Regions from separate parts of the Odoribacter sp. genome, predicted to be linked through region 3. Evidence: riboswitches for the same ligand, from Rfam matches in the RefSeq annotation. Region 3 holds a riboswitch; each other region holds the start of a gene.
The links. A riboswitch is a leader RNA that binds a small molecule or an ion and turns the genes downstream of it on or off. The one in region 3 is predicted to bind cobalamin.

Region 1: it holds a riboswitch for cobalamin, as region 3 does, so the genes downstream of both, AC5RDS_RS04525 (ABC transporter substrate-binding protein) here and AC5RDS_RS10365 (5-methyltetrahydropteroyltriglutamate--homocysteine S-methyltransferase) in region 3, are expected to answer to the same signal.
Region 2: it holds a riboswitch for cobalamin, as region 3 does, so the genes downstream of both, AC5RDS_RS12940 (hypothetical protein) here and AC5RDS_RS10365 (5-methyltetrahydropteroyltriglutamate--homocysteine S-methyltransferase) in region 3, are expected to answer to the same signal.

The regions. Positions count from the first base shown of each region.
Region 1 is NZ_CFKYFN010000036.1:48,535-50,803, forward strand. It holds gene AC5RDS_RS04525 (ABC transporter substrate-binding protein) at 1-948, opposite strand, end outside; cobalamin riboswitch at 972-1,162, opposite strand; gene AC5RDS_RS04530 (S9 family peptidase) at 1,310-2,269, shown strand, end outside.
Region 2 is NZ_CFKYFN010000094.1:71,183-73,451, reverse strand. It holds gene AC5RDS_RS12945 (TonB-dependent receptor plug domain-containing protein) at 1-650, opposite strand, end outside; gene AC5RDS_RS12940 (hypothetical protein) at 756-977, opposite strand; cobalamin riboswitch at 971-1,174, opposite strand; partial or broken gene AC5RDS_RS12935 (Rpn family recombination-promoting nuclease/putative transposase) at 1,345-1,984, shown strand; gene AC5RDS_RS12930 (hypothetical protein) at 2,033-2,269, opposite strand, start outside.
Region 3 is NZ_CFKYFN010000078.1:40,421-42,689, reverse strand. It holds gene AC5RDS_RS10370 (acyl-CoA dehydrogenase) at 1-5, opposite strand, end outside; gene AC5RDS_RS10365 (5-methyltetrahydropteroyltriglutamate--homocysteine S-methyltransferase) at 14-1,117, opposite strand; cobalamin riboswitch at 1,245-1,446, opposite strand; cobalamin riboswitch at 1,672-1,874, opposite strand; gene AC5RDS_RS10360 (DUF2284 domain-containing protein) at 2,078-2,269, opposite strand, start outside.

The DNA of each region.
Region 1 (2,269 bases), on a different contig from region 3:
TAAAAGTGTTTCGTAGGTATATTGTCCCGGGTAGCTATTCAGGATGCGCCAGTAATCTGCCTGGTCGGCTTGATTGTATACCGTTTCGAAATCGAGATATACGCCGCCTGAACGGGGATCGTCTTTCAGGAAATAATCGGCTCCGGCATCTTCGAATACTTGTGCCAGAAAGCTTTGTCCTCCTACGGCATACCATGTTCCTCCGTGTATTTCACCGCTGAGCACGACCGGCCGGTGTTCGACCCGGGCTGTCAATCTTTTCAGATCATTGTATTTTTGTTCTATCTCATTGAATATTTTATTCGCCTTTTCTTCCTCTCCGATTAAAAGACCGACAAATTTAATCCACTCGGCTTGTCCCAATGGAGTCGTTTCTTTATAACCCAAATGAGGGACTAGTGGAATATCTACTTCTTTCATAGCGTCGTAGCCCCCTTGTTTGAAGGGAGAGATGAGGATCAGGTCGGGAGCGAGGTTCATAATGATTTCCGCATCGAAATTACCCTCGATACCGATTTTCTGAGTTTTCCCTTCGGCTAACTGTTGTTTGATCGTTGCATTATTCAAAAAGCGGGTACTGCTGATTCCCACGACTTGGGAAGTTGCTCCGAGCTTGATAAAATTAGAGAGTTGTAAAGAAGTCATACAGATGACGCCCCGGATCGGCAGATCGAGTACAGGTATATGCGGGGGAAGCTCAGGATGTGTGCCTCGCTGTCTTAGGGCGAAGGTATATTCCGAACCGGTTTCGCTTTGAGGATCTTTGATATGAAGGAGTCGGTAATTTTCGTGTTGTTCCAGCCAGAAGCCTTGTGCATAACGAATATTCGAACGATCTGTTTGTGTAGCGACAGGGTTTTGTTTTTTGCGGTTACCTGAACGACAGGAACCTAAGGCCAGACAAAAACCGATGGTAAATACCAGTGATAAAAAATAAATCTTTTTCATGCTCTTTTCCTCCGAAAGAAATTTGTTTATTAGCTATGATCGGCAGGTTTTCTGGCTTGTCATCTTTTCTCCTTCCCAAAACGCCCGGGTTTCAGTGGATCATTGAAAAGACCTGCAAAATGACAGTAATGACTTTACAGCTGCGGGGACAGCTTCGGGTTTTCACCGAATTCCCAAATTCCCATGCGGGGATACCGATGCTGCTACAAAGATAGTATTTTAGGCACTTTATCCTGTTAATTTTGTCCAAATTATAAAAAGAATAAATAAAGATTACTACTTTTGGTCACCATGTACTTTTATTTATTGGCCTTTATGAAAGTATGTGTATATGATAATAAGTAGAACGCAAAATGTAAACATGATGAAAAAGATCCTTTTTTTCGCTTTTTTCTGTTGTGCTTTTTTTTCTTATGCACAGAAAGCAGATTTAAAAAATTGTTACAAGTATTCGGAAGAAAATCTGAAGAAGTATTATCACTCTTTGAGTGTATTTCCTTCCTGGATATCCGGGACAGATATGTTTTGGTATAATTATATTACGCCCGGAGGTGCTAAATACTATCTGGTCGATCCGGTCCGTAAAAAAAAACTGGAAATGTTTGACATGGAAGATATGATCGGTAAATTAACCCAAGCTACGGGGATATCATTTAATATCAAAGATTTCCGATTGGGAGGGCTGAAATTTGATGAGGGGGATCCGTATTGTTTTTCTTTTTCCAAGGGAGGACTGGATTTTCATTACAATATCAGAACCCGGGAGCTGAAAAAACTGGACCCTGAACAAGCCTGCCGTTTTTATCCTCCGGCATCCCCTTATTGGTTAAAGTTTTCCCCTGACAGTAGTTACAGTATATATGCTTACCGGCACAATCTGTATCTGCTGAACAGGCAGGATACGGTTCCGGTACAGTTGACCACAGATGGAGAGAAGTATTATTCCTATAGTAATCAGAAGGACAGCGATTCGGATAAAAATACAACTCCCAATATTGTGTGGGCTGGAAATTCTAAGGTGTTTTACTGCTTACGTCAGGACAGGCGTAAGGTTGAAAATTGCTGGGTAGTTGATAATCTGGCCGAACCACGTCCTAAATTGCGTACTTATAAATTCCCTATGCCGGGTGAAAAATATGTTTTTACCTACGATCTGCATTTGTTTTATCCGGAAACCTGCCAACATATTGTTGTGAATATTGATAAATACCCCGATCAGGAGGTTCGGATTGTTGCATCTGATTTGGAAAATTGTCCGGAGGATCTTTATTTTACCCGTAAAAGCAGGACTTGTGATAAAATGGATTTATGCCGGGTGGAT
Region 2 (2,269 bases), on a different contig from region 3:
ATATGCAAGAGATTATGGTCTCCGATCTTATAGTTTCGTGCCTGAGCAGTATAATCGAAAGAGGCATCGAAAGAAAGCCCCCGGTAGATCCGTCCACCGACATGAAAAGCCCCTTTGGAAGTTTGATAACTTCCGGCTGCAACTTTGATTCCTCCGGTGAGTTTATCCTTATTCCGTTTGGTGACGATGTTCACCACTCCACCCATCGCATCCGAACCATACATGGCGGAGAAAGGGCCTTTCAGAACTTCCACCTGCTCTACATCGCCTAAAGAAAGTGTCGCCATATTGGTAGTACCGGCCGGTACTCCATCGATCAGGACTGTCGTGTATTTTCCTTCTGTCGGTTTGAATCCCCGGATACTGAAATAAGAATTATATCCCGGATATTCAATCACATCCACATTAACAAAATTTTTCAACAGGTCCGTCAGATTATTGATCCCCGAAGCTTCGATCTGCCGCTTGGTCACCACCTCTACCCGGTTCGGAAGATCTTTCAATAAAGCTCCGGTTTTAGTCGCATGGATCATCACCTCCTCCAAATCTATCCGACGCATGGAATCGGTTTCTACAGTTACAGGTTGCTCTGCATACATGCCCATACAGAACGTAAGGGCAAGAGAAGTTAAAATAAATTTCCTTTTCATCTTGAATTTGTTTTACACCGATATAAATTATTATTTGTTAATTACATACAAGTTTATTCGTTGTAACAGCGGCAAAGCCACTCCCAACAAAGTGAAAGTTTCCTCTCAAAAAACTTGCATAAATTCACCCCATTCATGTGCCACCGGCGCTTCTCCGTTTACCGGAAACATTTTGCATAATTCTAAATTCACCTGAAAAGAAATCATATTGCAGAATCCTGACTGGAAATTGTTTTCCGGCATAATCCCTGCCGTAAAGCACACCCTTTGCAAAATAAAATCAAGTCCGAATCGAGCAACCTTAATCCCCGAAGGTTTATCAATCATACATCATTTCGGCAGGTCTTCTGACTTACTCCAATCTTCAAACGCCCTTCCCATTCTTTCCAGAACAGTGGCTAAAGTATTGTTGAAGATTTTAGCAGAGCTTACAGCAGCGGGTCTGTCCAGGATTCTCACCTGATTCCCTTTTCATCACTTTTCCGTAGCAGCAGAATCGTGACACCAAAATCGGATGCAAAGATATCGATTTTTTTTATTTTAAGAAGATACTTTTACGATATTTTCCAATTTTTCAGACAGACTGCGACCATATTCTTACAGGAGATCTGTATTTCCAGCCACCGGGGAGCCATTGACTGTAGCATGGTCTATGCGAGATTTTGTTCCGTTAACGATTCTTTCAGGGGCTATCATGGCGAAGTTTATCAATCCTTTTACAGATGTCGGATTCAAAATCATTTTCGGACAGGAAATGACAAAGGACCTGCTGATCGACTTTCTGAACGATCTGTTGGTAGGTGAACGGCATATTCAGGATCGGTGTGTTCTTCATGAATTTCCGTCTGGATGATTCTCCGGGCAAACTGCATACGGACATCGTACTCTCCGACCGTGATACACACGAGGTATTTTCGGATAAGCTACGCTTTATTTTCATCGAACTTCCGGCTTTTACGAAGGAAGAAGAAAAATGTATAACTGATTTTGAACGCTGGATTTATGTATTAAAGAACATGAAAACACTAAACCGATTACCGTTTAAGGCCCGCAAAGCGGTGTTCGAAAAACTGGAAAAAATCATCGACTCGCATCACTGACAAAAGAAGAACGCGAAAAGTACGACGAAAGTATCAAGGTCTATCGCGACCAGTTAGTGACAATCGCTTTCGCCAAAGAAAAAGGAATAGAGGAGGGAATGGAGAAAGGCCGGAAAGAAGGCGAAAAAAAAGAAACAGCTGGAAATCGCCCGTAATATGAAAGCAAAAGGTTTTGCCGCAGAAGATATCAGTGAGCTGACCGGCCTTCCCGTCAAAGAAATTAAAGAACTTTAAATTATAGTTTTCCGACTGAATAAATCAATTCAGAAAACCGCATTTTATTTATATCTTTCTTTCAACCCTTCCCTTATCCGGTGCGGAAGTGTCCCCTTTGCGGGCTGCTACCGCTAAAAGGATTCCCAATACCACTCCCAACAAGGCAGCACACAATACCCGCATATTGCCGGGCAACAGAAAAGTGATGGTATGAGCCGGGAACCAGAAGAAAGGGATGGTTTTCTTAAAGACAAATCCCCACAACACCTTCCAATTCAAACTGCTCATGATCCCTCCCATATC
Region 3 (2,269 bases):
TCCATATAAATCGTTATTTATTTTTCCATACGGAATGTGCAATTTTTAACATTAACCGGATTTTGTTCCACTGTTGCTTTTCGGTAAGTTTGTTTCCCTCTTCGGTAGAAGCAAAGCCACACTGGGGACTCAGACAAAGCCGTTCCAGGGGAACATACTGGCTGGCTTCCGCAATGCGGTTTTTCACTTTCTGTTTATCCTCAAGGGCAGCATTTTTGGTTGTAATCAATCCCAAGACTACAGTTTGGTTCTGTATGAAGCGTAAGGGTTCAAAACCTCCCGAACGCTCGTCGTCGAATTCGAGAAAAAAAGCATCCACCGGGAGGTCGAATAAGGTTTCGGCAACCGGCTCATACCCCCCCCACGATGCCCAGGCAGAATGATAATTACCCCGGCAAACGTGCATTGTAATGGTCATTCCTTCCGGTCTTGAGTTCAAAGCCATCTCGTTTATCCGGGCAAAAAGGAGGGCCATTTCTTCCGCATTCACCTGTGGATTGCAGCGGAATTTTTCATCACAAAGCATACCCCATGTGCAATCGTCGAATTGGAGATAACGACATCCTGCTGCAGCGAAACCACTGATCACCTGGCGATAGGCCTGTGCTATATCTTCTAATAATCCGTCTATCCGGCCATATACTTTCAGGGTTTCATCCATATTTCCCTCGCGGATCAACTCGGCCAAAAGTTGTGCCGGAGAAGGAATCGTTTGCTTGGGTATCGCCTGGCCAGCCAGTTTCTGGATGAAACGGAAATGAGCGATCATGGGATGATTGTATCCTGTAATTTTCCCGGTCACTTTTACAGATTCCGGTCGGGTTTCCAGATTGTGAAATACATATCCCTGCCCAACTGCCTTTTTCTCTATGCCTCCTAATCCCCAAAAGAAGTCGAGGTGCCACCACGAACGGCGAAATTCCCCATCTGTAATAACCTGTAAGCCGACAACTTTTTGTTCGGCTATTAATTTTTCAATTTCTTCATCCTCGATTTGTTGGAGTGCGGCAGGAGATAATAAGCCTGATTCGAAGTCTTTTCTTGCTTTTTTCAGTCGTTCCGGTCGCAAGAAACTACCGACAATATCCGCCCTAAACGGAAGTTTTACCTGTTCCATTGATTTTAACAGAATTAAGGTAACTCACAGATAAGATAGATTGCATGTAAATGACCACTGCCCTGTACACACCAAGTACAGTTTACCAGTTCATTTATTCTGTCACCTTTCACCCGAAAGCTACGAATTAAACAAAAGTACTCAGGCAGGTCTTCTGACTTGTTCCGATTGTACGCCTTCCCACCGGACATACCGGCAGTGGCTTCCGAATGTACAACCTTTGAATAGAACTTACAGCTACGGGGATAGTCCCTGATTTTCACAGGAGTTCCCATTTTAATCCTGAATCAGTGATGACCGATTCTGAAACCTGATACCGACACAAATATAACGGAATTTATCGAATAAAAAAAAAGTTGGTTATTGTTTTGAAAAATTCAAAAGAAAATTAAAAACACCGGCAGGATGCGTCGGACGGATCCTTCAAATAAAAACAGGCCAGAAGGAAATACGAACACTCTGCCGCCTCCCACATACACCCGCATTTATCCCCGGTGTTTTAACAGTACAGTAATATATATGTGCAGGTGTCCGGCTCTGAATCCGCGAAAGCACAGACGATTGCTTGTATGGCAGGTCTTCTGACTTGCTCCAATCCAGACGCCTTCCCGTCGGAGGTATAAACGACAGTGGCAGAAGCATTGTCCGGACGTTGTAAAGAAGCTCACAGCAGCGGGGCCTGTCCGGGATTTACACCCGGTTCCCTTTTATTTCCTATACCGGATGGACATAGGAAAGCCAATACGCTTCAAAAATAGAGAATAAAATTTATTTTACAAATTTTAAGACAACTTATTTTGAAAACACCGGTAGAAATTTCAGCCCACCGATGCTTATAAACGATTCCTAAAGCGTATAAATAAAAGGCTGGAATCGATCGAAAGATAAGACCATAAAGCAACAAAATCACGCAGACACATTTCAGGTTGCCGACGCAACCACTGGAACGGAAAAACCAAACTATGGTGCAGGTTTTAAGCTTATGTCGATTGGCACATCGGTAAATAAACCACTGACTAACATCAGATATTCGGGAAATTTCACCCCATCACTCCATACCAGTGGAATATGAAGTAATTCTTCAGCCGTACGGCCGAGATCGAAACCGAAAGATTCCAGGGAATGACGGATCAGATGAGGATGACGGCAAGG